4 regions of the Bradyrhizobium sp. SOJA106 genome follow, and region 2 is predicted to be linked to each of the others. Evidence: predicted binding sites of a transcription regulator. Region 2 holds the regulator's gene; each other region holds the start of a gene.
What was found. Region 2 encodes LexA, which represses DNA repair genes until DNA is damaged. Its sites were predicted from a motif close to TGTTCNNNNTGTGTTCNG; they were not measured.
Positions count from the first base shown of each region.

Region 1: uvrA (excinuclease ABC subunit UvrA) is a predicted target of LexA. The motif match lies at 5,505-5,522, and genes of this name have one in related genera.
Region 3: AC5V87_RS33435 (nucleoid-associated protein) is a predicted target of LexA. The motif match lies at 2,414-2,431, and genes of this name have one in related genera.
Region 4: recA (recombinase RecA) is a predicted target of LexA. The motif match lies at 3,630-3,647, and genes of this name have one in related genera.

Region 1 is NZ_CM182549.1:4,699,626-4,707,369, reverse strand. Features, by position in the region: gene AC5V87_RS21750 (SRPBCC family protein) at 1-476, shown strand, start outside; gene AC5V87_RS21745 (YVTN family beta-propeller repeat protein) at 479-1,432, shown strand; gene AC5V87_RS21740 (HAD-IA family hydrolase) at 1,484-2,158, opposite strand; gene uvrA (excinuclease ABC subunit UvrA) at 2,430-5,408, opposite strand; gene AC5V87_RS21730 (outer membrane protein) at 5,738-6,427, opposite strand; gene AC5V87_RS21725 (outer membrane protein) at 6,665-7,426, opposite strand.
Region 2 is NZ_CM182549.1:4,814,030-4,821,773, reverse strand. Features, by position in the region: gene AC5V87_RS22305 (ComEC/Rec2 family competence protein) at 1-596, shown strand, start outside; gene AC5V87_RS22300 (GAF domain-containing protein) at 606-1,547, opposite strand; gene AC5V87_RS22295 (hypothetical protein) at 1,795-2,229, opposite strand; gene AC5V87_RS22290 (hypothetical protein) at 2,426-2,638, opposite strand; gene lexA (transcriptional repressor LexA) at 2,839-3,540, opposite strand; gene AC5V87_RS22280 (molybdopterin molybdotransferase MoeA) at 3,717-4,928, opposite strand; gene AC5V87_RS22275 (hypothetical protein) at 5,160-5,354, opposite strand; partial or broken gene AC5V87_RS22270 (HAD-IA family hydrolase) at 5,520-6,148, opposite strand; gene AC5V87_RS22265 (alpha-hydroxy acid oxidase) at 6,157-7,290, opposite strand; gene AC5V87_RS22260 (S41 family peptidase) at 7,604-7,744, shown strand, end outside.
Region 3 is NZ_CM182549.1:7,073,843-7,081,586, forward strand. Features, by position in the region: gene AC5V87_RS33425 (ComEC/Rec2 family competence protein) at 1-402, opposite strand, end outside; gene AC5V87_RS33430 (Fic family protein) at 558-2,105, opposite strand; gene AC5V87_RS33435 (nucleoid-associated protein) at 2,441-3,490, shown strand; gene AC5V87_RS33440 (hypothetical protein) at 3,450-4,883, shown strand; gene AC5V87_RS33445 (restriction endonuclease) at 4,925-5,833, shown strand; gene AC5V87_RS33450 (hypothetical protein) at 6,254-6,784, shown strand; gene AC5V87_RS33455 (hypothetical protein) at 6,902-7,147, opposite strand; gene AC5V87_RS33460 (hypothetical protein) at 7,278-7,436, opposite strand.
Region 4 is NZ_CM182549.1:5,665,528-5,673,271, reverse strand. Features, by position in the region: gene AC5V87_RS26755 (PaaI family thioesterase) at 1-386, opposite strand, end outside; gene AC5V87_RS26750 (hypothetical protein) at 752-1,051, shown strand; gene AC5V87_RS26745 (hypothetical protein) at 1,159-1,413, shown strand; gene AC5V87_RS26740 (DUF6894 family protein) at 1,423-1,656, opposite strand; gene AC5V87_RS26735 (DUF2798 domain-containing protein) at 2,034-2,291, shown strand; gene AC5V87_RS26730 (hypothetical protein) at 3,094-3,252, opposite strand; gene recA (recombinase RecA) at 3,739-4,827, shown strand; gene AC5V87_RS26720 (hypothetical protein) at 5,165-5,788, shown strand; gene gcvP (aminomethyl-transferring glycine dehydrogenase) at 6,073-7,744, opposite strand, start outside.

The DNA.
Region 1 (7,744 bases), 110 kb from region 2:
CGCACGGGCCGACCCGGCAGAAGGTGCGGGAATCCATCGAGATCAACGCGGCCCCGGCCAAGGTGTGGGCGGCGATCGGCAATTTCCAGGACATGAGCTGGCTTCCGCCCGTCACTAAGACCGAGGGCGAGAAGGGCAACGAGATCGGCGCGACGCGGAAACTGACGCTGACCGGCGGCGCCACGATCGACGAGGAGCTCTACAAGTTCGACGCGGCCGCGATGACCTATTCCTACCGGATCACCACCGTCGACGTGAAGGTGCTGCCGGTCACCAACTATTCCTCGACGCTGACGGTGACGCCGAGTGCCGACGGCAAGGGCGCGACGCTGGAATGGGCCGGTGCGTTCTATCGCGGCTATCCCAACAACGATCCGCCGCCGGAGCTGAGCGACGAAGCGGCCAAGACCGCGGTGAGCGGCCTCTACAAGAACGGCCTCGAGGCGCTGAAGAAGAAGATCGAGAGCGGAAGCTGACCGTGCGCGCCCTGGTTCTGGCGGCGCTCGCCGCCAGCATCTGCATCGCCGGCCTCGGCTGCGCGTCCGCCGAAGAGGCGTTCGTCACCAACCAGCTCAGCGACGATCTGATGGTCGTGGACCTCCCGACATCACGCAGCGTTGCGACCATCCCGATCGGCGGCAAGCCGGCCGGCGTGGCCGTCAGCCCGGACGGGCGCTTCGCCTATGTCACCAGCCCCGACGCCAAGGTGGTGACGGTGGTCGACGCCGCCACGTGGCAGGTCGCAAGCCGCATCGAGGTCGGCGGCGGGCCGCTCGGCATCGCGGTCGCGCCCGACGGCCGCACCATCTACGTCGCCGACTGGTATGCGGCGGCGGTACGGGTGATCGATGCGGCCGCCCGGCGCGTCACCGCCAGCATCGCGGTCGGCGCTTCACCGTCGGGGCTTGCGGTGACGCCCGACGGCAAGCTGCTGCTCTCGGCGGACCGTGACGACGACAGCGTCTCGGTGGTGGACACCGCGACCGCCGAGCGCAAGGCGAGCATCAAGGTCGGCACCCGCCCGTTCGGCGTCACCATCGATGCCGAGGGCAAGCGCGCCTACACCGCCAATGTCGGCTCTGACGACGTCTCGGTGATCGACATCGCCGCGGGTGCCGAGATCGGCCGCGTGCCGGTCGGGATGCGCCCCTATGCGGTGGCGCTGGCGCAGGGCCGCGGCTTCGTCACCGACCAATATGGCGGCACCGTCAGCGTGTTCGACCTCGCGAGCTTGAATCCGGTCAAGCGCATCAATGTCGGAGACTACCCTGAAGGCATCAACGCGACCGCCGACGGCAAGCGTGTCATCGTCGCCTGCTGGGAGAGCAACACGCTCGATATCATCGACGCGGCCGAGCTGAAGGTGATCGGCGAAGTCAGGGTGGGCGATGGGCCGCGGGCCTTCGGGGCGTTTCTCAGGCGGACGGAGTAGGGGCATCTCGTAGCCCGGATGAGCAAAGCGAAATCCGGCACAGCGCCATCCTCATCCATCGACGTTCCCGGATGTCGCTTCGCTCATCCGGGCTACGGCTGCGGCGCAGAGCGTCGAGCTAATCTCATCGATCCGCTCAAACACGTGGTCCGGCCCAAGTGCCCGCAGCGCGGGCGGTGCCGCATAGCCCCAGCACACCGCGCCACAGGCGATGCCTGCGGTCCGCGCCGCCTCGATGTCGCGCACTTCGTCGCCGATCGCGATCACCTTGCTCGGCTCGACACCGGCGCGGCGGATGACGCGGCGGAATTTCGCCGCTTTGCCGAACAGCGATGCCGAGCAGTCGTAATGCGAGAACAATGCGGCGGCATCCCCGAGCTTCTCGCGCGCATTGGCTTCGCTGTCGGAGGTCACCAGCGCAAGCTGCACGCCATTGTCGGCAAGTGCTTGCAGCATCGTCTCGACGCCCGCAAACAGCGAGATCTCGCCCGCTGCCTCAGCCTTCAGCCGCCGCGCATGCCGTGCAATTGCCGGCAGCTTCCACAAGGGCACCTCGAGCCGGCCGAGAATTTCGCGGCTCGACGCATGACGGAGCTCTTCGATCTCCTCATTCGCGACGCGGCGAAAGCCGAAGCGATCGGCGACGTCGTTGATGGTACGCAGAAACCAGGGGAAGCTGTCGACGAGCGTGCCGTCGAGATCGAAGATGGCGAAGGTGTAGGGCATGGAGAAATGGGAAGTTGGCCGCGATGCCAATGAATCGGATTTAAGGTTGCAAACCGTTGCGATGCGTGACGAAAATCTACAATGGAGCTATTGTCGCTTCGTATATTCTAATTGCAATGAGAAACTTGGGGCGCGCCTAGTCGTCGGGCGCGTCCCCTAGCCGCAACGCACTGCATGTTTATTCGTTCGTTCGGCTTGGACAGTTCCGCGACCTTGATGAAAGGGCGCATAGATTCGAGGCAGAGATGAGCGTTTGACCAAGAAATAAGTTCTACTCCGCCGCCTCGCTCGTGCTTCTTCGCTTCGGCTTCCGCGCCTTCTTCAGCACCGGCTCCAGGAACTTGCCGGTATAGCTCCGCGGCGCCTTGACGATATCCTCCGGCGGTCCCCAGGCGACGATCTCGCCGCCGCCGTCGCCGCCTTCGGGGCCGAGGTCGATGACCCAATCGGCGGTCTTGATGACCTCGAGATTGTGCTCGATGACGACGACGGTGTTGCCCTGCGCGACCAGCTCGTGCAGCACCTCCAGCAGCTTCTTGACGTCGTGGAAGTGCAGGCCGGTGGTCGGCTCGTCCAGGATGTAGAGCGTGCGGCCGGTGGCACGTTTTGACAGCTCCTTTGCGAGCTTGACGCGCTGGGCTTCGCCGCCGGAGAGCGTCGTGGCCTGCTGGCCGACATGGATGTAGTCGAGGCCGACGCGGTGAAGCGTCTGAAAAGTCTCGCGCACGCGCGGCACTGCCTTGAAGAACTCGGCGGCTTCCTCGACGGTCATGTCGAGCACGTCGGCGATGCTCTTGCCCTTGAACAGGACCTCCAGCGTTTCGCGGTTGTAGCGCTTGCCCTTGCAGACGTCGCAGGTGACGTAGACGTCGGGCAGGAAGTGCATCTCGATCTTGATGACGCCGTCACCCTGGCAGGCCTCGCAGCGGCCGCCCTTGACGTTGAAGGAGAAGCGGCCGGGCTCGTAGCCGCGCGCCTTGGCTTCGGGAAGGCCTGCGAACCACTCGCGGATCGGCGTGAAGGCGCCGGTATAGGTCGCAGGGTTCGAGCGCGGGGTGCGGCCGATCGGCGACTGGTCGATATCGATGATCTTGTCGATATGCTCGAGCCCCTCGATGCGGTCGTGCGGCGCTGCGCCTTCGCTGGCGGCGTTCAGCTTGCGGGCGATGGCGCGGTAGACCGTGTCGATCAGGAGCGTCGACTTGCCGCCGCCGGAGACTCCGGTGACGCAGGTGAACAGGCCGAGCGGAATCTCGGCGGTGACGTTCTTGAGGTTATTGCCGCGCGCGTTCACCACCTTGATGGTGCGGCGATGGTTCGGCGGACGCCGCTCCGGCACTTCGACCTCGAGCTCGCCGGTGAGGTATTTGCCGGTGAGCGATTTCGGGTTGCGCATGATCTGATCGGGCGTGCCCTCGGCGACGATGTTGCCGCCGTGCATGCCGGCGCCGGGGCCGATGTCGAGGACGTAGTCGGCGAGGCGAATGGCATCCTCGTCATGTTCGACCACCACCACGGTGTTGCCGAGATCGCGAAGCCGCTTCAGCGTGTCGAGCAGGCGGGCATTGTCGCGCTGGTGCAGGCCGATCGAAGGCTCGTCCAGCACGTAGAGCACGCCCGTCAGCCCCGAGCCGATCTGCGAGGCCAGGCGAATGCGCTGGCTCTCGCCGCCGGACAGCGTGCCGGAGGAGCGCGACAGGGTGAGGTAATTGAGGCCGACGTCGAGCAGGAAGGTGAGGCGCTCGCGGATCTCTTTCAGGATGCGGCCCGCGATCTCGTTCTGCTGCGCGTTCAGCGCCGCCGGCACGCCCTCGAACCACTCGCCGGCCTTCCTCACCGACAGCTCAGAGATCTCTCCGATATGCTTGCCGCCGACCTTGACGCAGAGCGCCTCGGGCTTGAGCCGAAAGCCTTTGCACCCCTCGCAGGGCACGTCGTGGAAATATTTCGCCAGCTCCTCGCGCGCCCATTCACTTTCCGTTTCGCGGTAGCGGCGGTTGATGTTGGTGATCACGCCCTCGAACGGCTTCTTGGTGTCGTAGGAGCGCACCCCGTCCTCGTAGGAGAACTTGATCTCGTCCTCGCCGGAGCCGTAGAGGATCGCGTCTCTCGTCTTCTTCGGCAGGTCCTTCCATTTGGTGTCGAGCGTGAACTTGTAGTGCTTGCCGAGCGCTGTGAGCGTCTGCGTGTAGTAGGGCGATGACGACTTGGCCCAGGGCGCGATCGCGCCCTTGCGCAAGGTGAGGTCCTTCTCGGGGATGACGAGGTCCTCGTCGACATGCTGCTCGACGCCGAGACCGCCGCAGGCCGGGCAGGCGCCATAGGGATTGTTGAAGGAGAACAGGCGCGGCTCGATCTCGGGGATGGTGAAGCCGGAAACCGGGCAGGCGAACTTTTCCGAGAACAGGATGCGCTCGGGGCCGCTCTTGTCGTGGATCTTCGCGGTCTTCTTTTTCTCCTCGGCGGGCGCGGTGGCGGCCGGCGCGTCGGCGAACTCGACGACGGCGAGGCCTTCGGCGAGCTTCAGCGCAGTCTCAAAGCTTTCGGCGAGGCGCTGGCCGATGTCGCCGCGGACCACGATGCGGTCGACCACGACGTCGATGTCGTGCGGGAATTTCTTGTCGAGGCCAGGGGCTTCGGCCAGCTCGTAGAAGGTGCCGTCGATCTTGACGCGCTGAAAGCCCTTCTTGAGCCATTCGGCGAGCTCCTTGCGGTACTCGCCCTTGCGGCCGCGCACGACCGGGGCGAGCAGATAGAGGCGGGTGCCTTCGGGCAGCGCCAGCACCCGGTCGACCATCTGCGAGACGGTCTGGCTCTCGATCGGCAAGCCGGTCGCGGGCGAATAGGGCACGCCGACGCGGGCCCAGAGCAGGCGCATGTAGTCGTAGATCTCGGTCACGGTGCCGACGGTCGAACGCGGATTCTTCGACGTCGTCTTCTGCTCGATCGAGATCGCCGGCGACAGCCCGTCGATCTGATCGACGTCAGGCTTCTGCATCATCTCCAGGAACTGGCGGGCATAGGCCGAGAGCGACTCGACGTAGCGGCGCTGGCCTTCGGCGTAGATGGTGTCGAAGGCGAGCGAGGATTTGCCGGAGCCGGAGAGCCCGGTGAACACCACGAGCTTGTCGCGGGGAATCTCGACGTCGATGTTCTTGAGGTTGTGCTCGCGCGCGCCACGGATCGTAATTGCGCGCAGGCTGGAGCCCGCGTTCTGCTGTTGGCGCTTCGCCTTGATCACTTCATCCATCCGAGTTGCCCTCAAGGAATCCCATGGGTGCGCGAGCGCGCCGACGCTGGAGGCGCGCTTCGCCCGGAACCGGGAACGGCGCCGATGGGTATGGCAGCGAACGTAGGAAGAACGAGCGCGGATTTCCAGTGGACTTTGCGAATCGTCAACGGATTGTTGGCGCGCTGGCGGCATCTGGCAGGAGTGAGGGATCTGGAACAGGCGAAGCGTCGAGTGCGGGTTTGGGGAATCCGCACGTGACCGGCGCCAATCAGCGGCGCGCGAAAAACAAAAAGGCCGGCGCGAGGCCGGCCTTTCGTGACGATATGACGTCGGTCGTGAGACGAAGCTCAGTACTTCGCGACGATCGGGCCGCCGAAGTGATAGTTCACGCCGACCTGCACGGTGTGGAAGTTGAGCGTGCCGGTGGGCAGGGCGCCGGCGAAGTAGGTCTCGCCGCCGAGGCTGCGATACAGGTATTCGCCCTTGATCGACCACTGCGGCGCGATGAACGCTTCGACGCCCGCGCCGACGGTCCAGCCGGAGTGCCACTTGCTGTCCGACGCGCTCACGCCGAGCGCCGAGAGGGTGATCTTGTTGTCGATCCAGGCGTAGCCGCCCGTGCCGTAGAGCAGGACGTTGTTGACGGCCCAGCCGATGCGGCCACGCACAGTGCCCATCGCGTCGGTCTTCGAGCTGGCGGTTGCGGTCACAACGCCGAAGCCGGGGACAGCGGTCGCGCCGGTCGCCGTGGCGCTGACGTCAGCCCAGGCGCCGTCGGCCTCGATGCCGAACACGACGTTGCCGGTCTGCCAGTTGTAGCCGGCGGTGCCGCCGACGAAGCCACCCTTCATCTTCGGGTCGCCCGAAGCGTTTTCCCAAGCGCCGCCGCCGACGATACCGAGATAGAAGCCGGTCCAGTTGTAGACCGAGGCCACTGCGACCGGAGCCTTGGTGTACGGGCGGGCCGCGAGATCAGCCGCCGACGCGGGGGCAGCCAGAGCGAACAAACAGGCCGAAGCCAACAAAACTTTCTTCATTTCAACCAAAATCCCAGTCCCAGTTTCTGTTGTTGCCTTCCGCGTGCAGAAGGGTATCGGACGCCGTGGTCCAACTGGCGCCGTGCTTACACCACCAAATCCGCAAGTTGTGTCTCTCAAAAGCCACAACAGCTGCAAAACGTCATAATTGTTGGCAGATTGTCGCAGCTCGGGATCACGCAAAAAAAAAGCCGGCGCAAGGCCGGCCTTTGATCTGTGAATGATGTCAGATGGATATCAGTATTTCGCGATGACCGGGCCACCCCAGCGATAATTGATACGAACGAGACCCATATCGACGTCCTGGCGGACGCGTTCGGTCTGGACGAGAACGCCGCCGAGGGTGAAGTCGACGTTACGACTGCCGAGGAAGATGTGATCGTACTCGACGCCTACCGACCAGTTTGGAGCGAAGCCAAATTCGAGACCGGCGCCGACCGTTCCGCCCCAGCGGGTTTCCCGGGCCGATCCGAAGGTAGTGCCTGCACCCACGAAACCTGGCGCGACGATGAGGTCGTATTTGTCGCCCACGACCGCGCCACCACCCTTTACGTAGAACAGAACGTTATTCCAGGCATAGCCGACCTGGCCGGTAATCAGGCCGAAGGCATCGATCCGAGTACGGTTCTGCTGACCCGGGGCAGTCGGGCTGATGTTGTTTCCGCTGAAGTCAGCCCAGTTGCCCTGGCCTTCCAGGCCAAACACCCAGTTGGCGGATTGCCAACGATATCCGATTTGACCGCCGACCGTGCCGCCCGACGCGTCATGGCAGCCGTCTGTGATCAGCGTGCCGACGACCGGTGTCACGAAATCCCAGCAATTGCGGCTCGTACCCCAGCCACCGTTGATGCCGATGTAGAAGCCGCTCCAGTCGTAAACGGTCGCCACCACCGGTGCCGGAGCCTTGGTGTAGGGACGCGCCGCGAGATCCGCCGCGCTTGCGGGAGCCGACAGGCCCAACGCTATTGCACTGATTGCACCAAACAAAATCTTATTCATTGCAGTCTCCCCAGTTTCGTCCGCTTCTCGAAGTCCCCGAAACGGTTGATCAGGCGCGACGCCCATATGGACTCAATTCCAAGGCAACCGTAGCTCAATGGTGAGGCAGAGTCCGTCTCCGAAATGCAACAGTCAGGGACCATCTGAGGCGTTTCTAACTTGATGAATGTTAAGCGCTTTTGCCCGTTGCCGGGAACCGGAAAAAGTTCCATCCGACGCTTGCTATTTTTGACGCCACCTCCGCCCGGTCCTGCCGCGCGTTGAGTGCGATCTGCACAAGAACAAATCTGGAACAAGCCAAGGGCTGATGCTATATGT
Region 2 (7,744 bases):
CGCTGCGCTGGTCCGGCGCCGTGGTGCTGCTGGTGGCGATGCTCTGGGGGCTGTCGGTGCGCCAACCCGACGTTTTGATTGCCGGGGACGGCCAGAGTATCGCTGTGCGTGGCAGGGACGGCCACCTGCATCTGATCAGGGCCAGCAAGGACGGTTTTCTGCTCAAGGAGTGGCTCGCCGCCGATGCCGATGCGCGCGATGGTGGCAGTGCCGCACTGGCCGACGGCGTGTCATGCGACGAGGCCGGCTGCCTCACGCCGCTCGCCGATGGGCGGCTGGTCGCGCTGTCCTTGCGGATCGATGCACTGGCTGATGATTGCAGTCGCGCTGCACTGGTGGTCACGGCAAGGCCAGCGCCGCCGGATTGCGCTGCGATGGTGGTCGACCGGCAGAGGCTCGCGGCGCACGGCGCGCTGGCGCTGACACGTCGCGGCGACGGATTCGCGGTGCAGGCGGTGAAGGCGAGAGGCGCCGACCGGCCGTGGTCCCCGGCGATTGCGGGCGAGGCTGATTTCGGGGCGAGCCTTGCGCCGCCGGCTGCTCCCCGCAACCGGAACGCGACCCCGTCCGAGACGGACTTGCAGGCCGATGATTGAGCGTACCGGCTACAGGTACCAAGCCAGCACGGAGTCGAGGCCGGACTTGCCGACGACGGGCAGGGCCACCATCCGGCTCAGTCCGGCCGCGCGTGCCGCCGCGGCCGAGGTCGAGCGGTCATGGGAGAGATCATCGTTGATCGCGGGCATGCCGGTGGCCCAGGCGCCGCCAATGCTGCCGTCGCCCCTGGTGATGGACTTTTCGGCATAGAGCGCGGCAAGATCGGTCTGCGCGCTGCAATCGCCGTCGCGGAAGACGAGCGCGGAGCGGGTCTCGTTCGGGACCCAGATCTCGAAGCGTCGCGCAATCGGCGATGCCTGTGCGGAGAGGAAGGTCAGCACCCAGGTCTGGTCGGTGCCGGTTCGGTAGGGGATGCCGACGCCGAGATTGATGCCGATCTCGGCTGCATCCTCCCAGCGCAGAAAGCTCTTGGCGTTGTGCAGTTCCTTGATGATCAGCGGCAGGCCCGCTTTCCAGGTGCGTCCGGGCAGGCCGAAGCCGCGCGGAAACCTGGTGTGGCGGGAGTTGAACTCGAACATGTCGGCAGTGCCATAGTAGCCATCGACGAGTCCCATCTCGTGTGAGACGTCAGGATCATTGTGCCAGAGCTCGATCGCGCCGACATGCGCCTCGTCGTCGCCGCAGAACAGCACCATCACGGCTTGCAGGAATTCGCCTGAAAATACCGGCACCGCGACCCCACAGGTGAGTCCCGCCGCCAGCGCCTCATCAGTTCGCTTGAAATCGGAGTTGGCGAATTTGGTGAGAATCACCGGGTGGCCGCTCGCCCAGGCCTTGCCGGGAAGTCCCTCGTCATATCCGAAATTCAGATCCTCGCTCACAGCCTTGAACGCGGACAGCCCCTCGTCGTAGAGGCCGCCGCCGAATTCCAGCCGCATGCGCGTCCGGTCCGGTACCCAGAGCTCAACGACGCGAATGAAGGTCTTCATCGAACGTGCCCGCCGCCTCGTGCCAAGACGCCAGCCAAGACACCAGCCGAGACAGCATCGGGCATTTACTTGCGGAGCGGACGGTCAAAATTCAGGCAGGACAGCGCAAACTTCGTGCGGCGGGAAGGCGGTGGGCTGACCTCGTCCGCCCGGATGTCGAGAGACGCAAGCCACACCACGTCGCCGGCCACGGCCGGCGATGGCGATCTCTCTTCCTGGCCCGGGCTGTCGGCCCGGGATATCTGCGTCAGCCGATCGGCAGACGCGGAGTTGCCGGCCGGTTCTCGGCACTGACCTGCGGCTTGTGCTCGCGCTCGCCAAGCGGCTGCGTCACGGGCAGTTGCAGCACAGTTGCTTGCTGGCCTTCGACGAGTTGCGTCACCAGCACGTATTTGCCGTCGGGGAACTCGATCGCATCATGATGGCGATCGGGAATGTGCGGATCGATCTTGCCGAACTTGCCGACGCGCGAGTTGACGGTGCGCGTCCAGATCCAGCGATTGTCGTAGCGGACGTTGTCGGCGAAGGCGAGCTCCGTTCCCGGCAGCAGGCAGACCGCGACTGTTGGATCGGCCGCGGAGGCAAAGCCGCGCGTCGAGGTGCCGCGGAAAGTTGTCGTCACGATCGTCTCGCCGACTTCGGCAGGGCGCGATGCGACGGCATGCAGGCTGTAGTCACACATCGTGGGTGCTCCTCATGCGGAGATAGCAACCCGCGCCTCTGTCTTACGAGGCGCAGGCCTCTATCAGAGTGGAAGCATCATAGCGTCTGCGCGGTTATAGGCAAATCTGCGGCTCGCCACCGCAGCATGCGATCACATTATCTTTCCCGAAGGCGCTAGGAACAAACCCTGCTTTCGCGCATTCGGTGGGCGCGTGTCAGCGGCCGGCGGGCGCCGACCAGCCGGAATATGGCCAGACCGATTGTGATGGCTGCGTGAGCGCATTGCGCGCGTTTCGGACTTGCTCGCTCGCTACCGTTTCCTTGGCGGTGTCCTTGCGGACATGGCGATGCGATGGTGCAGCAACGGCTTGCGACGTTGATCCCGCAATCAGCGCTGCGGCCACCGTGCTCAGGATGATCTTGCGCATGACGTCTCCTCGAACCTTCAAAAGCCATCCCGAAGCGGTCTGCTTGGTGCGGCGTGCCGAGGATGTAGCGTCGGAGCAGGGGCCGGATAATCTGAGCGAAACCAGAAAGACTATCCAGCGGGAGCGGACAATCATCCGCTCCGATCTCTGATGGCGATGCCGACCGGAGCGCGCGGACAGCGCGCTCAGGACTTGCGGTATCAGTACTTCCGATAAAGCCCGATCAGCTTGCCCTGAATCTTGACCCGGTTCGGCGGCAGGATGCGCACCTCATAGGCCGCATTGGCGGGCTCGAGCGCGATCGAGGCGCCACGACGGCGGAAGCGCTTCAAGGTCGCTTCCTCGTCGTCGATCAGCGCCACCACGATGTCGCCGGTGTCGGCGGTCTCGTTGCGCTGGATCAGCGCCATGTCGCCGTCGAGGATGCCGGCTTCCACCATGGAATCGCCGCGCACCTCGAGCGCGTAATGCTCGCCCGAGCCGAGCATGTCGGGCGGGACGCTGATCGTATGGCTGCGAGTCTGCAACGCCTCGATCGGCGTGCCGGCCGCAATGCGGCCCATCACCGGCACGGCGACGGGGCGCTCGCCCTCGTCGGCGGGCGGGCTGGACGTCGTCCTCACCTTGCCGAGATTGCCTTCGATGACGCTCGGCGTGAAGCCGCGGCGGTTGCCGGCCGCGGCCTGCAGCTCGGGCAGCTTGATGACTTCGATGGCGCGGGCGCGATTGGGCAGGCGGCGGATGAAGCCGCGCTCCTCGAGTGCGGTGATCAGGCGATGGATGCCCGACTTCGAGCGCAGATCGAGCGCGTCCTTCATCTCGTCGAAGGAGGGCGGCACGCCGCTTTCCTTCAATCGCTCGCTGATGAACCGCAGGAGCTCGTATTGTTTGCGCGTTAACATCTCGACCAAAATCCCCCGGTTGATGTCGTTCGATTCCGAGACGCTGAATTCAGCGATAAGCCGCTACATGCTCGAAACAAATCATGAACGGACACTATATGTTCGATACATGTTCCGCAACTGCTTAATTTACCGTGAACGCGACAAAGTTCGCGCCACGCGTGTAGCCGGCGCGTTCAGACCGGCAGGCGCAGCACCTCGCAAGGCGTGCCCGCTTCGGCCTTCGGCGCGAACGGCGCGCGCACCAGAAGTGCCTGTGCCGCAGCGAGATTCGCAAGCAGTGAGGAATCCTGGTGATTGACGGGAACGGCGATCAGCGTGCCGTCGTCGCGCGTCTCCAGCCGTGCGCGCAGATAATCCTCACGCTGGTCGTTGGCGCCGACGTCGCGGCCGAGCACCGCCCGTTCGCGGCGATGGTGAATCACGGAACGGCCCGACAGCGCGCGAATCAGCGGCACCATGAACAGGAAGGCACACACATAGGATGACACGGGATTGCCGGGCAGCCCGATCACGCGCATTGCCGCCAGGCGTCCATGCATCATCGGCTTGCCGGGCCGCATCGCGATCTTCCAGAATGTGATCGCGATCCCCTCGGCCGTCAGTGCCTGCTGGACCAGATCGTGGTCGCCGACCGAGGCGCCGCCGGTGGTGATCAGGATGTCGGCGCCGCTCTCGCGGGCGCGGCGGATGCCCGCCGTGGTGGCGTCCAGGGTATCGGCGGCAACACCGAGATCGACGGTATCGGCCCCCTCGCTGCGCGCGAGCGCGTGAAGGGCGTAGCCATTGGAATAGACGATCTGGCCGGGGCCAGGCGTGGCGCCCGGCATCACAAGCTCGTCGCCGGTGGCGAGGATCGCGACTTTCGGGCGGCGGCGGACGGGCAGAAGCGGGTGATTCATGCCGGCGGCGAGTGCAAGGTCGCGCTCGGTCAGCCGGATGCCCTCGCGCAGCAGCACGTCGCCCTCGCGGAAATCGACGCCGGCCGGGCGGATGTGCCGTCCCGTCACTGCCGCTTCCTTGATGGTGATGCGCCCGCCGTCCACGACCGTGTCCTCCTGGATCACGACCGCATCGGCGCCATCGGGAACGACGCCGCCGGTGAAGATCCGCACGGCTTCGCCGCTACCGACCGATCCCGCAAACGGCCGGCCCGCCGCGACTTCGCCGATCACGGTGAGCTGGGACTCGGTTGTCGCGGCATCGGCCGCGCGCACCGCATAGCCATCCATCGCCGACATCGCCTGCGGCGGCTGCGTGCGCCGCGCAGCGACGTGGCGGGCGAGCACGCGGTGGAAGGCGTGGTCGAGGGCGACCATCTCTTCAGGCAGCGGCTCTGCGCCGGCAAGCACCGCGGCAAGCGCGTCAGAAACCGGCATCAGGGCCACGGGTGAAAACTCCAGCTACGCCCCTTCGGGCAAATCGGCGGCGAGAGTTCTAGCCGAGTGCAGGCGCAGAGGCAAAAAGGCGGTCACGCAGGATGATTCATCCTGTGTGATCCGCACTGCAGTGAAAGACTGACGTCAAATCCGCCGCGGCATGATCCGGAAGGCGAGACAGACCGGTATGAGGATGGCCATGGCGAGGATGAGAAGGACGAGCGCCACGGCCAGCATCGGTCAACTCCCCGGCTGCTCGTCCGGACTGACGTCCGGCGCTTTGGGACTCTGATCCTTGTCGGGCAGCGGATCGGCTTGCGATTTCAGGTCGGCGGCCTTGCTGATCAATTTGGCGGAGAGCTCAGAATCCGAGGTGGTTCTGGCGTATTTCATCAGCAGCGAGGCCTGCTTGGTGAGGTAGGTTTTGCCCAACACGAGGATGAGTCCGATGTAGAATTCCCAACGGAGTCATGAGTCCGCCCGCGAACATTCGTTCCGGGAACTCCGTACAAAATTGCACAAAGTGATTTGGTTCCTCATTCTGCGCCAAATTAGTTCCAGCACCGGCTGACCCGGTAACAGGCCGAACCGCACCGAACGTCAAACCCCAAGTGCTTTCAGTGCCTTCCCGACATCGTGGGCGAGGTCACGTGCACCGCGGTCAAGCCACGGGCGCGGGCCCCCTCGATGTTCTCGGCAAGATCGTCGAAGAACACGATCCGGTTGGCGGGCACGCCGATGGCGGCCACGACATGGTCGAAAGCCTCCGCGTCCGGCTTGCGTAGGCCGATGCTGGAGGAGAGGTAGATCTCTCGGAAATGGCCAAGCAACTCGGCATATTCTTTCGAGAAATAGTCCACATGCGGCCGGTTGGTGTTGGAGAACGCGTAGAGCGGCATCTGCCTTGCCGCACGCGGCAACAGCTCGGCGATATCAGGCATCTCGCCGGCGAAAATCGCGTTCCACCCCTCCAGGAACTGCGCATCCGAAATGCCGATCCCGAGTGAGGTGCGCAGCGAGGCGAAATAGTCCTCGTCGCTGATCTTACCGAGCTCGTGCAGCCGGTAGGCCTCATCGCGCACGTAGCGCGCGACGATGGCTTCGGGCTTGCAGCCGGCATGTCCCGCCCAGCAGTCGATCGCCTTGGAGAAATCGATGTCGAGCACCACGCGCCCGAGATCGAACAGAAGCGCATCGGCGCTGCCGGGAGAGAGCGAAGTCACCTGCATCCTTTCATTCAGTACCGATACGGGTCATGGTCGAACAGCGGGAACGCGCTGAACACGCTCGGCGCATTTGTCGCGGTCGCCGGATGCAGGCAGGACTTGTTGACCTCGGCGAACGACGTGGCGCCCAAGAGGCCGAGGCAGCGCAGCACCTCGTCCTCCAGCAGTTCCAGCATTCGCGTGACGCCAGCTTCGCCCGCCGCCGCCAGCGCCCAGCATTGCAGCCGGCCGATGCCGACGAGGTCGGCGCCCGCCGCGATCGCCTTGACGATGTCGGTGCCGCGGCAGAAGCCGCCGTCGACCATGATCTTGGCGCGGCCCTTCACGGCATCGACGATCTCAGGGAGCACGTGCATGGCCCCGCGGCCGTGATCGAGCTGGCGCCCGCCATGGTTGGAGACGTAGATCCACTCGACGCCATGGTCGAGCGCGATCAGCGTATCCTCGGCGGTGGCGATGCCCTTGAGGATCAGCGGTATCTTGAATTTGTCCTTGATCATCTTCACGGTCCGCCACTCCAGACCCTTCTGGAAATCGCCGCCGGTGGCGCGCAGGCGGCTTTCGCGAACATAGCGCTTGGCGATGTCACGTTCACGACGGCTGTAATGGGCGGTGTCGACGGTCAGGCAGAATGCGGCATAGGCGTTTCTCTCGGCGAGGCTGACGACATCGGCGACAAAGGCGTCGTCGCCGCGGACATAGAGCTGGTAGAGACGCAGCGCATCGGGAGCGGACTCGGCGGTCTTCTCAAGGCCGGGCTCCGACACCGAGCTCAGCATGTGCGCCGCGCCGAAGGTGCCGGCCGCGCGCGCGACGCTCGCGGCGCCATCCGGGTCAAAAATCTCGAGGGCACCGACCGGGGCCAGGACCACCGGCAGCCGCATCCTGCGGCCGAACTGCTCGACCGAGCCGTCGACCTTGCGGACGTCACGCAGCACGCGCGGCCGGAAGGCGATCTCGTCCAGCGCCATGCGGTTGCGGCGCATTGTGGTCTCGGTCTCGGCGGCGCCGACGATGTAGTCCCAGGCGTTCTGGTTGAGGTTGGCACGCGCCTTCCGGATGAATTCATGCAGGTTCTGGAACGGCTCATTGCTGGCGCCGAGCTCAACGTTCCGTTCCGGCCGGATGCGGGGTGCTTCGTTCATTGTTATCCTCCCGAGAATTTGAAGCCTTGTCTCATCGCCTAGCCCGTCCGGCCCTGCAAAACCATCCTAAAATCGCATAGCTGCGAGGCGTGGCCGGGCCAACCCGATTCCGCTTTGCGTGAACGGTTTCGGAACGTTGCCAAAAGTTTAGCTCGCCGGCCAAGGCTTTTTGGGAGAGATTTTTGCGATGTACCGCCAGCCTGGCGGCCCGGCCATCAAGAAACCTGAATGGTATTGTGAGAAGCGGGCTGGATCGCCATTTGCATGGCGGCTTCCAGACCTCCAACAGAACCGCCAGCTAAGAAGGCCCTCCATGCGGAAATCCCTGCTGTTCCCCCTGGGCGCGCTCACCGGAGCGTGTCTGACCCTTCTGGTCGCGAGCCCCCATGGCGGCGTATGGGCGGCACGGGCGGCAGCGAGCGCGGATGATGCCTATACCCAGCTCAATCTGTTC
Region 3 (7,744 bases), 2.3 Mb from region 2:
AACGAGCGGTTCCGGCAATACCAGCCGCGGGGCCACTGCGGCACCGAGGGCTTGGGGCCTCAAGGGGTGCGGTGGCGCCTCGCCGGGAGCGTTGAGCAGCCGCGCGAACATCAGAACTCCCCGGGCATGCATCGAATAACCATTACCCTCGAGTTGAGCATGCCATGCCGGCAGACCATGGCCCTTGGGCCTGAGTTCGAGATGAAACCAATCGCCTGGCTCTGGCGTTGCGCCCGCAAAGCGATCAAACCGAGCCGGCGTCGTCACCACACGCAGGAGTGCAAACGGCTTGGTCTGTCCAGCACGAAAGCCGCTCAGGAGCTCTGGTCCGCTCGCGTCGACATAGTCGGCATCGATGCAATCAAATTCGAAGGATACGCGGCGATGCGGGCGCGTGCTCAATGAATCCACCCGCGACACGCGGGCGTATAGTCCCCTATTGGGAAACTCCGGAGGATCCGGCGGGATATCAAAAACGAAGAAATCGAAGATGGCCTCCTAATATCAAAGCTCACGGCCCAGGCGACCCTGGTCATATTTTCATAGCGGGCACACGGTCAGCTCTCCGTTCCAGGCTCGTCCGAGAAGGCCTCGAGATAGAGACCCTCGATCTTCGTGACTTCGTCTGGCGTCAGCTGGGAGAATTCATTATCGCGAGCGCGCTTTGAAAGACGCCCTTCATTCTGCTGCAGGAATCCAAAGAGGTTATTGAGGGTCCGTTCCGGCATATCGACCATGTTTTCAACGCCTGCCCGGAATGTATCGAAACTCCGCAAGAACCGGGTCTCCCTCGGAAGATCCTGTTCGATGGTCCTCTGCACGCATTCGTACAGAAACTCCGCATGTGGCGTTGCATCGAAGAAGCGGTAAAAGTCGGCGGTATCGTTCAGGACCTTGACGTTACCCTTTGGAGTCGGCTCCCATCCTATGCATGGAAGCAATCTGCTCGAGTAGCTTTCCAGCACGTCCTTGTATTCGCCGATCTTGTCGAGAATGGCTGCCGAAACCGGAAAATGGATTCCGGCAGGATTGAAGCCGCGCCGAGCCAGAACATGGTGCATCAGGTATCGATGAATGCGGCCGTTCCCATCTTCAAACGGGTGAACGTAGACGAACCCGAAAGCCAGCACGGCGGCTGCAATGACAGGATCAAGCTCATTTTCCGCCGCCTGATCGAACGCGATCAATCCGCGCACGAGGAAGGCGATATCGTCGTGGCGTGCGCTGATATGATCCGGAATGGGTCTTTGCGTCTCGCGGTCGTGCTCGCCGACGAAGCCACCTTCGTTACGGAAGCCGAGCTTGACGAAGCGCTCATCGCCGATGACGATCCGCTGCAGGCGCAGAAACTCCGCCTCGTCGAGTGGCGCTCGTCCTGCTTCGCCGATGACCTTGCCCCACCGCTGGATGCGATCCTGTGGTGGTCTTTCTCCTTCGATGACGTAACTCGACTTCGAGTCCTTGAGGAGCAGGAATGCGGCGGTTCTGGCGAGCAGATCCTTCGGGACCTGGCTCACCACGACGCGGGCACGCTCCTTGAGATCCTTTGCCACAAATTCCGCAAGTAGCGGCGTCTTGAAAACGAGCGGGCAGAAGTCCGGCGTGCCTGGCAGGTTGTTGCGGACGCGGTGCCGTACCGAGTTCTGTCCGGAGCTCGCATACTGGAGTTCGGTATCGACGGCATCGACGTAGGAGACCTTGTCTGCTGCGGGCAGATTGAGCTCGCGCCCCAACAACCATTCATACAGAAACCAGATGCGGCGCGAGTAGAGCCCAGTCGGCTTCTGCCTCACAAGGCCCGCAATCTTGTCCTCGTTCACGGCGAGGAAGAGGCGCTTCAGGATGGCAAGGTCTAGTCCTTCGTTCTTGAGCGCGAAGGTGAGATGTCCCTCGAGGCTGGCGTCCGGCGCATGACGTGGCGTGTAGATGCGCCATCCCCCATGCTCGACGATGCGGTGCTTTGTGCCGATGGCGGAAAGCACGCGTGGGATCGGGACCGACAGCCTGTAGGCGTCGATCAGCGCTGCGTAGCCGGCGGGAACGGCGGCTTCTGGCAGCCTCCGATCATGAAAAACGCTCACAGGGCCTGAAAACTGTAGCGGCATGGGCTCAATCCATGAAAAACGTTCTCGGTCGTGAATTTCTTTGCCATCTCGCCTTCTGGCCGAAATTAGATTTCACATCATGAAAAAGCTTCCCGCAAGCAAAATTTTACGAAAAATATTCACGCTACCGAATTGCAGCATCGACCTCGCGGCGCCGTGAAGACCCTCCGAAGGTTCAGCAAATCGAAGAGCTGCCCGCGCATTACGCTAATTAAGCCAGGGTCACAATTCCAAGTGGAATTTTTGACAAAAATGCAGGATTCTTAACGGGATGCGACATAATTGGAAAAGAATCGCACGGTTGCCAATGTTCTCTATTTGTTCTAGGGTGATTTATGGCCTTCCTTACTGAGCAGGAGCTCGAAAGCCTGCGCATTGACCAGAGCGTATTCCATATCGTCGGCCCCGGAGAGGAACACTTTCAGCTACTGACGGCTTTCGATGCCGGCCAACACGCGCCCTTTTTCCTTGGCCGCGTCGGATCGGTCAACAGTGGAAATCGATACGAATTCCTCGCGGACTCACCGGTACGGGCGCAGCTCGCACGGATCGGCCGGGATAAAGCAACTTTCCAGGAGGAAAGCGAGAAGCTCGCAACGGCGTTCAATGAAGCTCACGGAGGCAGCACGGCTGTCGGCGCCTTCCTTATCTTCTCGCTGTCCTGCTCGAGCGGCCGGCTGTTTGCCCTTTTGAAATTCGAGGACGAGAAGGTTCTTACCTACGACTACGATATCAGCCGCGGACGTTCGGGAAAGCCCCGGCCGACCTTCGGCGAAATCGAGCGGACCTTTGTTCAGAATCGCAACGCTTTGCAGAAAGCCGCGCTCATCAAGCTGCGCAAAGACGGCGACGAAATCTGCGTTGTCGATCGTCAGAATCCGCAGCGGCCTGCGGCTTATTTTGAGCGATTCTTGCTGGTGCGGCGCCAGCGAACGGAGGAGGAACTGACCAAGGCAATCGTCGATGTCACGCGCAACATTGCCTACAAGCACAAAGACATTCTTCCGCAGGACACCATGAAAAATCTGGCGCAACGCCTCTACGATGCCAGCCAGTCAGGTGGTTCAGTCGAAGGCGAAAGCGCTGAAAATTGGCTGAAAAGCATTTTCGGACCGCTGCCCGACGACAGCCCGGTCGTGACCGACTTCAAGGCAAGGCTGAAACGTGAAGGAATGGCAGGAGAGTCGTTCGTCCTCCAAAAGAACGCGATTCAGGCACCCAGAAACCGCCGCGTCGAGACGGCAAGCGGGGTCAAACTTACCTTCCCCGTCGGTTTGACGCCGTCTGTAATTTCGGTGAATCCCGACAGGGGCGAGATCATCATCAAGGACAAGATCACACTCGATGACTTCGAACTCAACACATCTGGTCGAACGCGTTCGTGAGCTAGTCGCGAACGGCGCCTCGGCGGACGAACGTGTTGATGCCCTTGTGTTGCGAGGGCGGCTGCCGTCCGCCGGTGCGCAGGTGGCCTGGCTCGCCTTCGCCGACGAAGTCCCATCGCCGTTCTCATCATTGCAAGTTTATAATCCGGCCTTGGGTGGCGATCTCGTCACGGCGGATGTCTTCGATGCGGCACGCGAGATCGTGATCACGCTTGGAAAGCCAGCCGCCCCAGCTTGTGCCTTCTTTATTTTCCAATCCAGCATTCCACATTATTTGACGCAACGGTCTGTCCTGCCCCGTCTCGCGATCGTCGATTTCAATTCCACACAGGCATTTCGCGCGCGAGGACTGGAAGTCGTTTCATGGGATTTGGCGCAGCCGGTTCCGCCTCCGGAATCCCTGCTTGATCGCATCGATCCTACTCGCTATGTCCGCGACTTTGTTCCGGATCGTGAGGTCGTCACCGATCTCAATCCTTGGATGCTGGTGGCCGCACCAGCAGCTTCATCGCCAGGGTATCAAGCATGGGAAGCGGTGGCTGCCCGCAGATTGTTAGGCGGTCTCGTCTCCCGCGCCTGGCTCGAGGATGGCCAAGTCTGGTTGCAGGCGGCAGCGACGCCTCCAATCTATCGCATTAAAGCCGATGACGCTGCCCTGCCTGGCGCCCGTTCTCGACTGACTGAAGCCGCAACCTGGGTTTTTCTGTCGGGGACGGATATCGAGGCACGCCACCTGCTCTTTTCCGGCGAGTTGGCTCGGGCGAGCCGTCCTCAGCAGGATCTTGTCACGACATTGGACCAAGCGCTCGAAGCGGCCAAGGCAGCCTATGAAGCTCACGTCCAATCGTCGAGCCGCGAGACTCTGAAGGCGCTGGCCGATCTCCGCAAAACGGTTGTTGATGAAACACAAAAGGTCGCACAACGAGCGCAGGATCTTGCGGCGACACTCTGGCGCGACTTGGCCGTCTCGGCGGCGCCTTTCATATTGAAGATCCTGGGTGACGCGGCCAAGACGCCTGGTCCTCTCATCTCCTCCCTGTTCTATTTTGCTGCCGCAATATTCGTCGGTTTGTCGTTCGCGTTACAGTGGCGGATCAATGGGGCGTTTTTCGAAAGCCAGGCTTCTTCCCGGCGGAGCTGGATGCAGAGCCTTTATAACTACATCTCGGTTCGCGAGCGGGAAGAAATTGCGGAAACGCCGATCGAACAAGCGATGAAAAACTATCGTGAGACGCGCGGCGTACTGCTTGTTGTGTATGCGGTGTTGGTCATCGCTCTCGTTGTCGCCGGCGTGCACACCTTATACGATGCATCGCCCCCACCTTCGAGCCCCGCCGCAGGCGTCACGCCAAGCCCAGTACCAGTTGTGCCACCTCCGGCAAAGCGGCCGTAATTTCGAGAAACTTCTGTAATTTGAGGGGTACGATCTGCGCCGTGAAAGAAATCGTCTCTCTTGAACGACCTGGTCAGCGATTCCATAATCTCGTCGCCATCTTGGAGCGTATGTTCGCGCACCAGGACGGAGTTACCGTCGCTTCCTCCTTAAGGTTGCCCGACAAGGACACCAGTCGGCTTCGTGAACATGACGTGGTGATTATCCGTCGTACCCATCACGGGCCGAATCTGACCGCCATTGAGTGCAGGGACCAAGGGCGAAAGGTAGGAGTTCCTCAGATCGAGGCCTTCGCCAAAAAGTGCGAAAAGACTGGAATTCACCACGGAATCGTAGTTGCCGCCAACGGCTTTACGAGCACGGCCCGCACCAAGGCCAAAGCACTGAACCTGACGTGCATGGAGTTAGCTGAGGCGGAATCCTTTGAGTGGATTCGCACTGTCACAATCGTCGGCTTGTTCCACAACTTCACCGCGATCGAGGGTCGCGTTCGCGTGATGGAAAGCGAGCAAAAGGTCGCGAATCCATCCACGGTCTATACTCCTGACGGCACGCCCTACACCGGCGAAGGTATTCAATCCCTCATCATGGACAAATTGCCCCCGGAGGCCCGCAATCGGAACATCCGCCAGACCCTTAACGGTCAAATCGTTGCACCGATGGAGGGCTTCTACGTCATCGACGCTCTCGGCCAGCGCTTCCAAGTGAAGGATATCACATTCACTTACGCACTGGAGATCGAGGTCACGGAACGCCCGATCACGCTCCATTGCTACGCCGGAGAAAGCACTACGCTGGAAATCGCGTCTGGACAAATCTCGTTCGCCAGTGGGCAATCTACGTTGGCATTCGTCAAATCGAAGGACGGCGTGATGGGCTACATCGTCTCCACGGGTGGGTTGAGCCATCGAGTGAAGATCGGCGATCTGCCGGAACGGTGCCTCGACTAGATTCTGGGCAGAACCGTCCGTGACTGCTGCTGGCTCCAGCGACTTGCCGAGCAAGAAACACCGAAGCATCAGGATTTTACGCGCTGCCCGAGCGGGACTTCGCGCGGGCGGATCTGATCCGAGCCAAGTCGATGGCTTGGGTGGCCAGGCCGCCGACAAATAGCGCATCAAAGATGTCAAAGATCGTGCACGCTTTGGCGTAGATCCGCGAGAGGGTTGAAGGAGTTGTGCAGAGGGTCAAATCGGCGCGGATGGCGCCAGTCCGGGAGGTCGAGAAATTCGTCCGTTATAAAAGACATCCGCCTTTCGGGAGCTTTACCTCTGATCCTACGTGTACCTTCTTCATGGCCGCGCCGACCGCAAAGACGGTGAACTACCCCCCGAATTATGTCATGGGTCCTTTCAACCAGGGAGGGAGTGATGGACGAGTTTCAATGGGTCGTTCTCGACGATCCTGAGCCGAATGAACGCGACCGGCTTTTCAAAGAGGCCCATGAGCGGTTCACAGAGAAAGTAAAACGAACCGATGAAATGATCCTGGGGGTTGTGAAGGCGCAAATCACCGTCGAGCGGTTTATGATCGAACTACTAGAAGCCTACGGCAAAGACACCAAGCGCTATTTCTTCACGTCGGACAAGATCAAGTACTGCAAGCGCCTCGATCCCCCCGAGGTCGGCCAACCGATGTGGCAGCTACTCACGCTCTGCTCTTGGGTCCGAAATGAGCTGGCGCACTCGCTCGACGACAAGGAAATCCAAATCAGGTGTGACGCTGCGCGGGAAGCGTACCTCGCTCTCACAGAAAATGAACGGCAGAAGCAATCCATCCGGGATATGAACGATACTCAAATGGTGACCAGCGCCCTGTATTCCTGCGGAAGTCACATCGTGGTCGCAACTGATGCCAAGTTAGCCGCGGACAAGAAAGCTAAAACGGCTACCTCCGCTTAGGCTTGCGGTGGGCGATGTACGTGGCAGTGCATTCTCCGACGATGAGCAGCAACACGGCGCAAAACGTCAGGGCGTCGTGGACGTTATAAATGATCGCTGCCCAACCGAGTGTTTTCATCAGAACGTGGGCCGTGCCCGCTGCTCGGGGTAATCGGGAGTGGCGTACCGGAATCCGTCTACCTTTCGGTTCTCAGGCAAATGCTCCAGGGCGAGGAGTGCGAGCTCCACCATCCGGGGCAGCGGCTTGTCCGATTTTTCCCAGGTGATGATGGTCTGGCGTGAGCCGATCCCCAGCTCCATCCGCAGTCCATCCTGGGTGAGGCGGTGACGCTTGCGCCACTGAGGCAGTTCAATGCCCAACATTTGTACGCTCCATGTCCAGAAACAGTACGTCCAAGTTTTGGACATTCCGGTTTGATGTGCTCACCGAGGCCTCTGAAATTGAAAGAGAAAGCTGGTTCGGCACCCTGAGATTAGCCGCTCAAAGTAAACATCAGCTTAAGGCGCGATTCTTAGTATTCGTTGCATGCCGGCGAGCCGGCTTACGCAGATATGCGGCGCCGATCTCGCCAGCGATAAGCAGGCAAAGCGCACCGAAGGTGTAAGCGTCGTGAACTGTATAGATGATTGCGGCCCAGCCGATTGTCTTCATAGGAATAATCCCACGTACCGTGCCAGACACGGAAAGTTCGTTGGGATCATCCCTTGTGCAGCCGAGGCCCTACTGCACTCGGTACCACGCGCTGGTACAAGGACAATCGTGATCCGGGAGCGTTCCCGGTAGTCAAAGGGTGGGGCGTAGCCGCACCCCCTTAGCCAAACGCATCCTCCGCCACTGGGCCTGTGGGCGGACAGATGTGCCAGACGAATATACGGCGATTGCCTCCCTCCGCCAATACCCGGTTCAAACCCCGGTATTCACAGAACGAATCACACCCGCGCATCGGGTATCAAAGAGAA
Region 4 (7,744 bases), 850 kb from region 2:
CCAAAGCTCATGGAGCGTCCGAGTCGCACCACGCGCGCATCGGCCAGCACGTCCGACGAGGAGACGGCGCGCATGAAATGCGTGGTCTGGTCGACCGTCGTCATCGGACGGTAGCCGCGATTGGCGGCGAGGTTCGCGATCACCATCGCGGTGTCGGCGAGCGCCATCAGCGCCTGGCCGCAGACCACGCCGCCGTTGCGGCACAGCCGCTCCGAAAACGGCATTCGCAGCAGCGCGCCGGGCTGCCAGTCCGGCACGTCCGCCGGCTGGATGTGCTCGATGCGCTCGACGGCGAGGTTGAGATCCTGGACCCAGGGCGCAAAGACCTCGCCGAGGATGCGTCTCGCATCAGCGATGCCGAACTCGGCTTCTGGCTGCGTTTGCATTGCTGTCGTGTCCTCCATCGTTGCCGGATGTCTCGGCGCATTCTGCGCGGATCGGCGCGGCAAAGTCACCCGTCCCGGCGCTGGCCCCGTCGGCTTGAAAATGCCTGACTTCGCCCGGTATGATAGCGCGCTTGGGAGCGGGTGGACGATGTTGCGTCGGTGTGTCCTCGTGTTTTCGCTGATGGCACTTGGCCTCGTACTGGAGGGCTGCACCAGATGCGGCCCGATCTGGGACGATTGGCTGCACACGCCGAAATCGTGCCGGTCGGACCGGCTCTAGCGCGCCGTTCGGCCCCGAGCGGCCGTTGACAGGGATGACGAGGCGCGGTTGATCCGCCCCTGATTGAATGATCGAGGAGTGAGTGATGAAGCTTTTCCGTATGGCGGCGGTGCTGCTGGCCGTGGTGGCGGGACCTGCCTACGCGCAAATGCCCAATCTCAATCTGCTGCAGGAGGGCCCGGGCAAGACCCCCGAGGAGAAGGCCGCGGACGCCGAACGTGAGAAGGCCTACAAGGAAACGCTGAAGAAGATTCCGGACGCCAAATCGTCCAGTGATCCCTGGGGCGGCATGCGCTCCGACCCGCCGAAGCAGCCGGCGGCGCCGAAGGCCTCGGCCGCAACCAGCGCACCGAAGAAGGGCAAGATGGGTACCACGGCCAACTGACTGCGACGTCCGTCGGAGGCCGCAACGACGCCTCCGGAATAGGACTCCTCTTCCGACAACTCGCTCCCTACATTGAGCCGGTCAGTATTGCGTAGAGGAGGGCGGACATGGCCGACCGGCCGAGGGATCTCGCCGAACGGATGGCGCGCCGTCGCAAGACCGGCGGCAAGCCGGGCGCGACCACCGGCGACGGCTATCTGCGCGAGACCTTCATCCTGCCGCGCCCGGCGGCGCGGGCGAGGGCGGAGGCCTTCTTCGCCCGCTACCCCAAGGCCGGCTATATGAGCGCCGTCGAGACTTGGCGCGAGCTGCCGGGCGGCGAGATCGAGTTCACCATGCGGCGGCTGCCCAGCGCGGATTAGGGCGGGCCCCTATTCCAAGGTTTCTGCGACGATGCGGATCCGGAACACGGGCTCCTTGGCCTCGTCGAGCAGCTCCATATGCCATTCAGAATTCTGCTGGAGCTTGCGGGCGATGCCGGCCGCCATGTCGGCGCAGACGCTGGTCATCTCCCGCCAGGCCGAATCGCGATCGACAAATTCCGTCGCCTGGTCCGCACAGCCGGAATAGCGGCCGTTCCGGATTCGAAAGAAGTAGCGCGGCATGGCTGGCACCGATCACGCGTGACGGCCCCGCCCCCCAAGGCCACGGGCGCGCAGTGCAGTCCCAAACCACGCCCAGATCAATTCCGGGTGGCTACGGAATAGGCCGCCGTCGAACCGCGACGGCATGCTGCGCCGAGACCGGCCCGCCGCCTTGCTCGAGCCGTCTTCCGAAACAGACGAGATCGAATTTCGAAAGAGGCCATCCGCGAGAGGCGGTACTCCGTGGTTCTCCGACCATGAACAGAGTTCCGAAGCGGCGCGCGACACTGATCGACGCCGGCGCGCGGCAGCGCGCATCGGGCCGCATCTCTGCGGGCACCGGCATGTGCCTTGCTTGGCCGCTCGACGGCAGCAACAAGCAACGACATGGGCGCATCATGCTCGGCATCCCCCGCCGCTACAGTCATTTCGTCTTTGGCGTCGTCCAGTCCGGACTGACCTCGCTGATCGCGGCGGGGATCGCCAGCTTTCCCGCGGCAAGCGCGACGCTCTTCCTGCAGCACTGGACGCTGTCGTGGCTGGTCGCATGGGCTGCGATGCTGCCGATCGTGCTCGTGGCCGCACCCGCGATCCGCGCCTTCTCGCTGCGGCTGACGCGGGAGGAGACCGCCCCGCGAACGGGCGGGCAGGCCTGAAAAAACCCGCTTGGGGAGAGCCAAGCGGGTTTGAGGTTATTGGAGGCTGAGGTGCTGGGCTGCAACACCATAGCCCGACGACCCTAGCGGCCTCAGCTTACGGCAGCCTGACATTCCGGCAGATCGCGCCGCTTGCGTGTCGTGCAACGAGAAAACCCCGCTCGGTGCCGAGCGGGGTCACCGACTGGTATGGAGGCCCGGTGTTGGTCCACCGGGCGAGACGAAATTAGGAGAGTCGGCTTACAGGCGCCTGACGGCTGTCCTGAAAGCGGCGCGCCAGGAGGTCGCAGACTGGCCCCGCACCGGTCCCAATTTGGCCATCCGATCGCACAACTGGAGCCACACCGGCGGGCGAGATTCCGTTCCATCGGCGAGGCCATGGGGGAAACGTGGCGCGCCGAGAACGGGGTGGCATCATGGATAACGTAGAGCGGTCATTTGCCGCCGCGACGGCGGCTGGCTTCGTGGTGCTGGTCATCGGCGTCGCGCTGCTGATGCTGCTGTAGGGCGGCGTCAGGCGCAGCCGCAAGCGGGCCCGAGCCATCGGATCCGCACAATGGCGGCTTTCAAGAACCGAAAACAACCCCATGCACAGTAGGACGCGGGGAGATGTCGCTGCGGAATCAACGGCTCGATTTAGGTATTTAAGTACCTATAGCGCCGCTTTGTCCCGAGCCATTCCTGGTCGAATGCGGGACAGGCACGGGAGCGGCGCCGGTAGAAACCGGGTCAGCTTCCGAAACGGTCTTGGCGAAAAGGTCCTGGCGAAAAAGGTCCCGGCGAAACCAGCTCCTGCCGCGGCCTAATGAACCTTGATGGGAAGGCGCAGCTCGGCGGCGCGCTCTTCGCGGTCCTTCCTACGGAACTCGTTTTCCCTGCGCTCGAACTTCGCCATCTCCTCGAGCGCCGCCTCGAGGAGGTGATTGCGCCTCGTCGCATCGTGGTGCGTGTTTTCCGTCATGGAGATCCCCGCTGTGGCGGCCCCGCTACCCGACAAAGCCGGTGGCCCCAGAAAGTTCGGTGCCGCAGCATTGCGGATTTATGACGGCGCCGCGGCTGCGTCTTTGCTGTGGATCAGTTTCAATCGAACAGAGGCACGGCCAACAAAAACGCCGCCCGCTTAAATTGAGCGCGGGCGGCGGCTTTCCAGCCCCGGGTCGGAACGAGCAATTCCCCGGTGATGAATAGTCTGCACGATCTGTGCCAAGGTTTTGTGTCACGTGGCGGGACACCCGCTGAGGCGGATCAGGCGGCTTGCACACGGCGACAATCAACTTGGGACACCGGGGGTCAAATACGGACAGTACTCGACCTGTGGTGCTGTCCCCGACCTGTGAAAAGAACATATTGCGAACATAGAACAGATGGTGTACATTGCTTTTATCGCCGAGCGCCTCGCCAATCGTTTGTCCCACACGCGAATCCTCGCCATAAGGAGCACGACCCAATGTCCGCCACTGCCCTGCGTATCGTCGAAGGATCTTCCATGGACAAGAGTAAAGCCCTGGCCGCCGCGCTCTCCCAGATCGAGCGCCAGTTCGGCAAGGGATCGGTGATGAAGCTCGGCAAGAGCGACCGGTCGATGGACATCGAGGCGGTGTCCTCCGGCTCGCTCGGGCTCGATATCGCGCTCGGCATCGGCGGCCTGCCAAAGGGGCGCATCGTCGAGATCTACGGGCCGGAATCCTCGGGAAAAACCACGCTGGCGCTGCACACGGTGGCGGAAGCGCAGAAGAAGGGCGGCATCTGTGCCTTCATCGACGCCGAGCATGCGCTCGACCCGGTCTATGCCCGCAAGCTGGGCGTCAATATCGACGAGCTTCTGATCTCGCAGCCCGACACCGGCGAGCAGGCGCTGGAAATCTGCGACACGCTGGTGCGCTCGGGTGCGGTGGACGTGCTGGTGGTCGATTCGGTTGCGGCCCTGGTGCCGAAGGCCGAGCTCGAGGGCGAGATGGGCGATGCGCTGCCGGGCCTGCAGGCGCGTCTGATGAGCCAGGCGCTGCGGAAGCTGACGGCCTCCATCAACAAGTCCAATACCATGGTGATCTTCATCAACCAGATCCGCATGAAGATCGGTGTGATGTACGGCTCGCCCGAGACCACGACCGGCGGCAACGCGCTGAAGTTCTACGCCTCCGTTCGTCTCGACATCCGCCGCATCGGCGCGATCAAGGAGCGCGACGAAGTGGTCGGCAACACCACGCGCGTGAAGGTGGTCAAGAACAAGCTGGCGCCGCCCTTCAAGCAGGTCGAGTTCGACATCATGTACGGCGAGGGCGTCTCCAAGATGGGCGAGATCCTCGATCTCGGCGTCAAGGCCGGCATCGTCGAGAAGTCCGGCGCATGGTTCTCCTATGACAGCCAGCGCCTCGGCCAGGGCCGCGAGAACGCCAAGGCGTTCTTGAAGGGCAACCCCGACATCACGGCCAAGATCGAGACCTCGATCCGCCAGAACTCCGGCCTGATCGCCGAGCAGATTCTCGCCGGCACCCCCGAGCGCGACGCTGACGGCGAGGAGCCGGCCGAAGAGTAAGACCTAGCGAATTTTCGCGAGGAGCGGGCACTGAGGACGTTGAGTTGCCGACGTCTTCGGTGTCCGTTTCGTTTTGGCAGGACTAAACGAGAGCGGGTGATCTCGTTGACCCGGCTCATTCTGACAACAGAATCGTCCGCCGCCGGCGCTCTGCAACGCGCCGGTCTCGCCGATCTCGTGATCGCGATCGAGCGCCGGCTCGTCTGGGGGGCCGCTGCCGTCCGACTCCGAGCTCGAGGCATTCTTCGCGGCGCGTACGACCCAGCAACCTCACCTGCATTGGCTGGACGATACGCCAGCCTGGCGTATTGAGAAATCGGGCGTTGGCGGGCGGGGATTGATCGAGCTGCTGTCGGAATGCGACTCGGCTGAATTGTGGATGGGGCCAGAACCAAATGGGCAATTGGTTCTGCTCTGGCTGCTCGATCACTGCAGCAGCGACAGAGCGGCAATCTCCAAACTCATGATACGTCGCCTGGACATTGCTGTTGGTGGTATCGAGCCAGATCGACTTGCGCAGCTGGATCCGCCTGTTATCAAGCCCGCGCAAGGTCACCTGCAGCTGGCTGGTCATGCGTGGCGGGCCTATCGCGCGCCGACGCCACAGGCTTGGTTCGACCTCCTCAAGGCGGATTTGAAACCGCTTCCGCAGCTTGAGCGATGTGCCCTTGACCTGCTCCAAGAGCTTCCAAACCTCACCACAGGTCTTGGAGCCACAGAAACGCGGATACTCGAATTAGTCGCGGCGGGCGACGTGCAGCCCTTTGACGTCTTCCCGGGCTATCTGAAGCGCAACGAGCGTCGCGTGTTCGACTACTGGGAAGTCGGCGCGCTGCTTGATGGCCTCGCGCGATGTGCGGTGCCGGCCGTAGCCGGTTGGAAGAGGGACCATTCTCGCTCGATATGCATGACGATGCTCTCCGTCGCGCACGATACAAACAATCCCGCTTGTCGTCACTGAACTCGGGAAATCGGTGCTGGCAGGGGACGAGGATTTCCGATTCTACAACCCGATCGAGCGTTGGTGGGGCGGTACCGAACTGACGAACGAATGGCTCTGGCGGTGGGATCGCGAAAGCCGATCGTTGGTCGCGCCTTAAACAAGCGTTCAGTGCCGTAGGATAGGCAAAGGCACGCAAGCGCCGTGCCCACATCCTTCATCGCATGCAAAGATGGTGGGCACTTCGCTCTTCGAGCTACGGCGGACAAGCCGCTTTGCCCACCCTACGAAACCTCCGTTGCGTCTTACTCCGCGGCTTCCGCGTAATCGCTCACCGGCGGGCACGAGCACACGAGGTTGCGGTCGCCGTAGACATTGTCGACCCGGCCCACAGGGCACCAGTATTTGTCGGTGCGCGAGGTGCCCGCGGGGAAGCAGCCCTCGGCGCGAGAGTAGGCGCGCTTCCAATCGTCGTCGGCGATGTCGTGCACCGTGTGCGGGGCGTGGCGCAGCGGCGAGGCCTCGATCTTGAAGCGGCCGGCCTCGACCTCGGCGATCTCTTTCCGGATCGCGATCATGGCATCGCAGAAGCGATCCAGCTCGGCCTTGGATTCCGACTCGGTCGGCTCGATCATCAGCGTGCCCGGCACCGGAAAACTCATGGTCGGGGCATGGAAGCCGTAGTCGATCAGGCGCTTGGCGATGTCGTCCACCGTAACACCAGACGTCGTCTTGAGCGGACGGGGATCGACGATGCACTCATGCGCGACGCGGCCTTTGGCGTTCTTGTAGAGCACCGGGAAGTGCGGATCGAGGCGCGCTGCGATGTAGTTGGCATTGAGGATCGCGATCTCGGTGGCGCGCTTCAAGCCTTCGCCGCCCATCATCAGGATGTAGATGTAGGAGATGGTCAGGATCGAAGCCGAGCCGAACGGCGCGGCCGAGACCGGGCCGACCGGTGCATCTGCCTGCGTCGCAGGATGACCGGGCAGGAACGGCGCGAGATGCGCCTTGACGCCGATCGGGCCCATGCCGGGGCCGCCGCCGCCATGCGGGATGCAGAAGGTCTTGTGCAGATTGAGATGGCTGACATCGGCGCCGTAATCGCCGGGCCTGCTAAGGCCGACCTGCGCATTGAGGTTGGCGCCGTCCAGATAGACCTGGCCGCCATGGCCGTGCACGATGTCGCAGATCTCGCGAATATGCTCCTCGAACACGCCATGGGTCGAGGGATAGGTGATCATGACAGCGGCGAGGTCGCTCGCATGCTTTTCCGCCTTGGCGCGGAGATCGTTGACGTCGACGTCGCCGTTCTTCTCGCAGGCGACCACCACCACGTCCATGCCGACCATCGCGGCCGAGGCGGGGTTGGTGCCGTGCGCGGAGGAGGGGATCAGGCAGATCTTGCGGTGGCTCTCTCCGCGCGCGGCGTGATAGCCGCGGATGGCAAGAAGTCCGGCGTACTCGCCTTGCGCGCCGGAATTCGGCTGCAGCGAGATCGCGTCATAGCCGGTGATGTCGCAGAGCCATTTTTCCAGCCGCGCGAACAGCGTGTGATAGCCGGCCGCCTGCTCGCGCGGCACGAACGGGTGCAGCGAGCCGAACTCCGGCCAGGTCAGCGGCATCATCTCGGTGGTCGCGTTCAGCTTCATCGTGCAGGAGCCGAGCGGGATCATGGCGCGGTCGAGCGCGAGGTCGCGGTCCGAGAGCTTGCGCATGTAGCGCAGCATCTCGGTCTCCGAGCGATGCGCGTGGAAAACGGGATGGGTGAGGAAATCGGTCGTGCGCTTCAGCGCGTCCGGCAGCGCCTCGCGCGTGGTCGCGTCGATCTCGGCATAGGCAAGCTGGCCGCCGAAGGCGCGCCAGACGGCTTCCACCGTCGCAGGCGTCGTGGTCTCGTCGAGCGCGATGCGCAAGCTGGTCTCGCTGACGCCGAGATTGATCTTCTCAGCTGCCGCGCGCGCGATGATCTCGGCG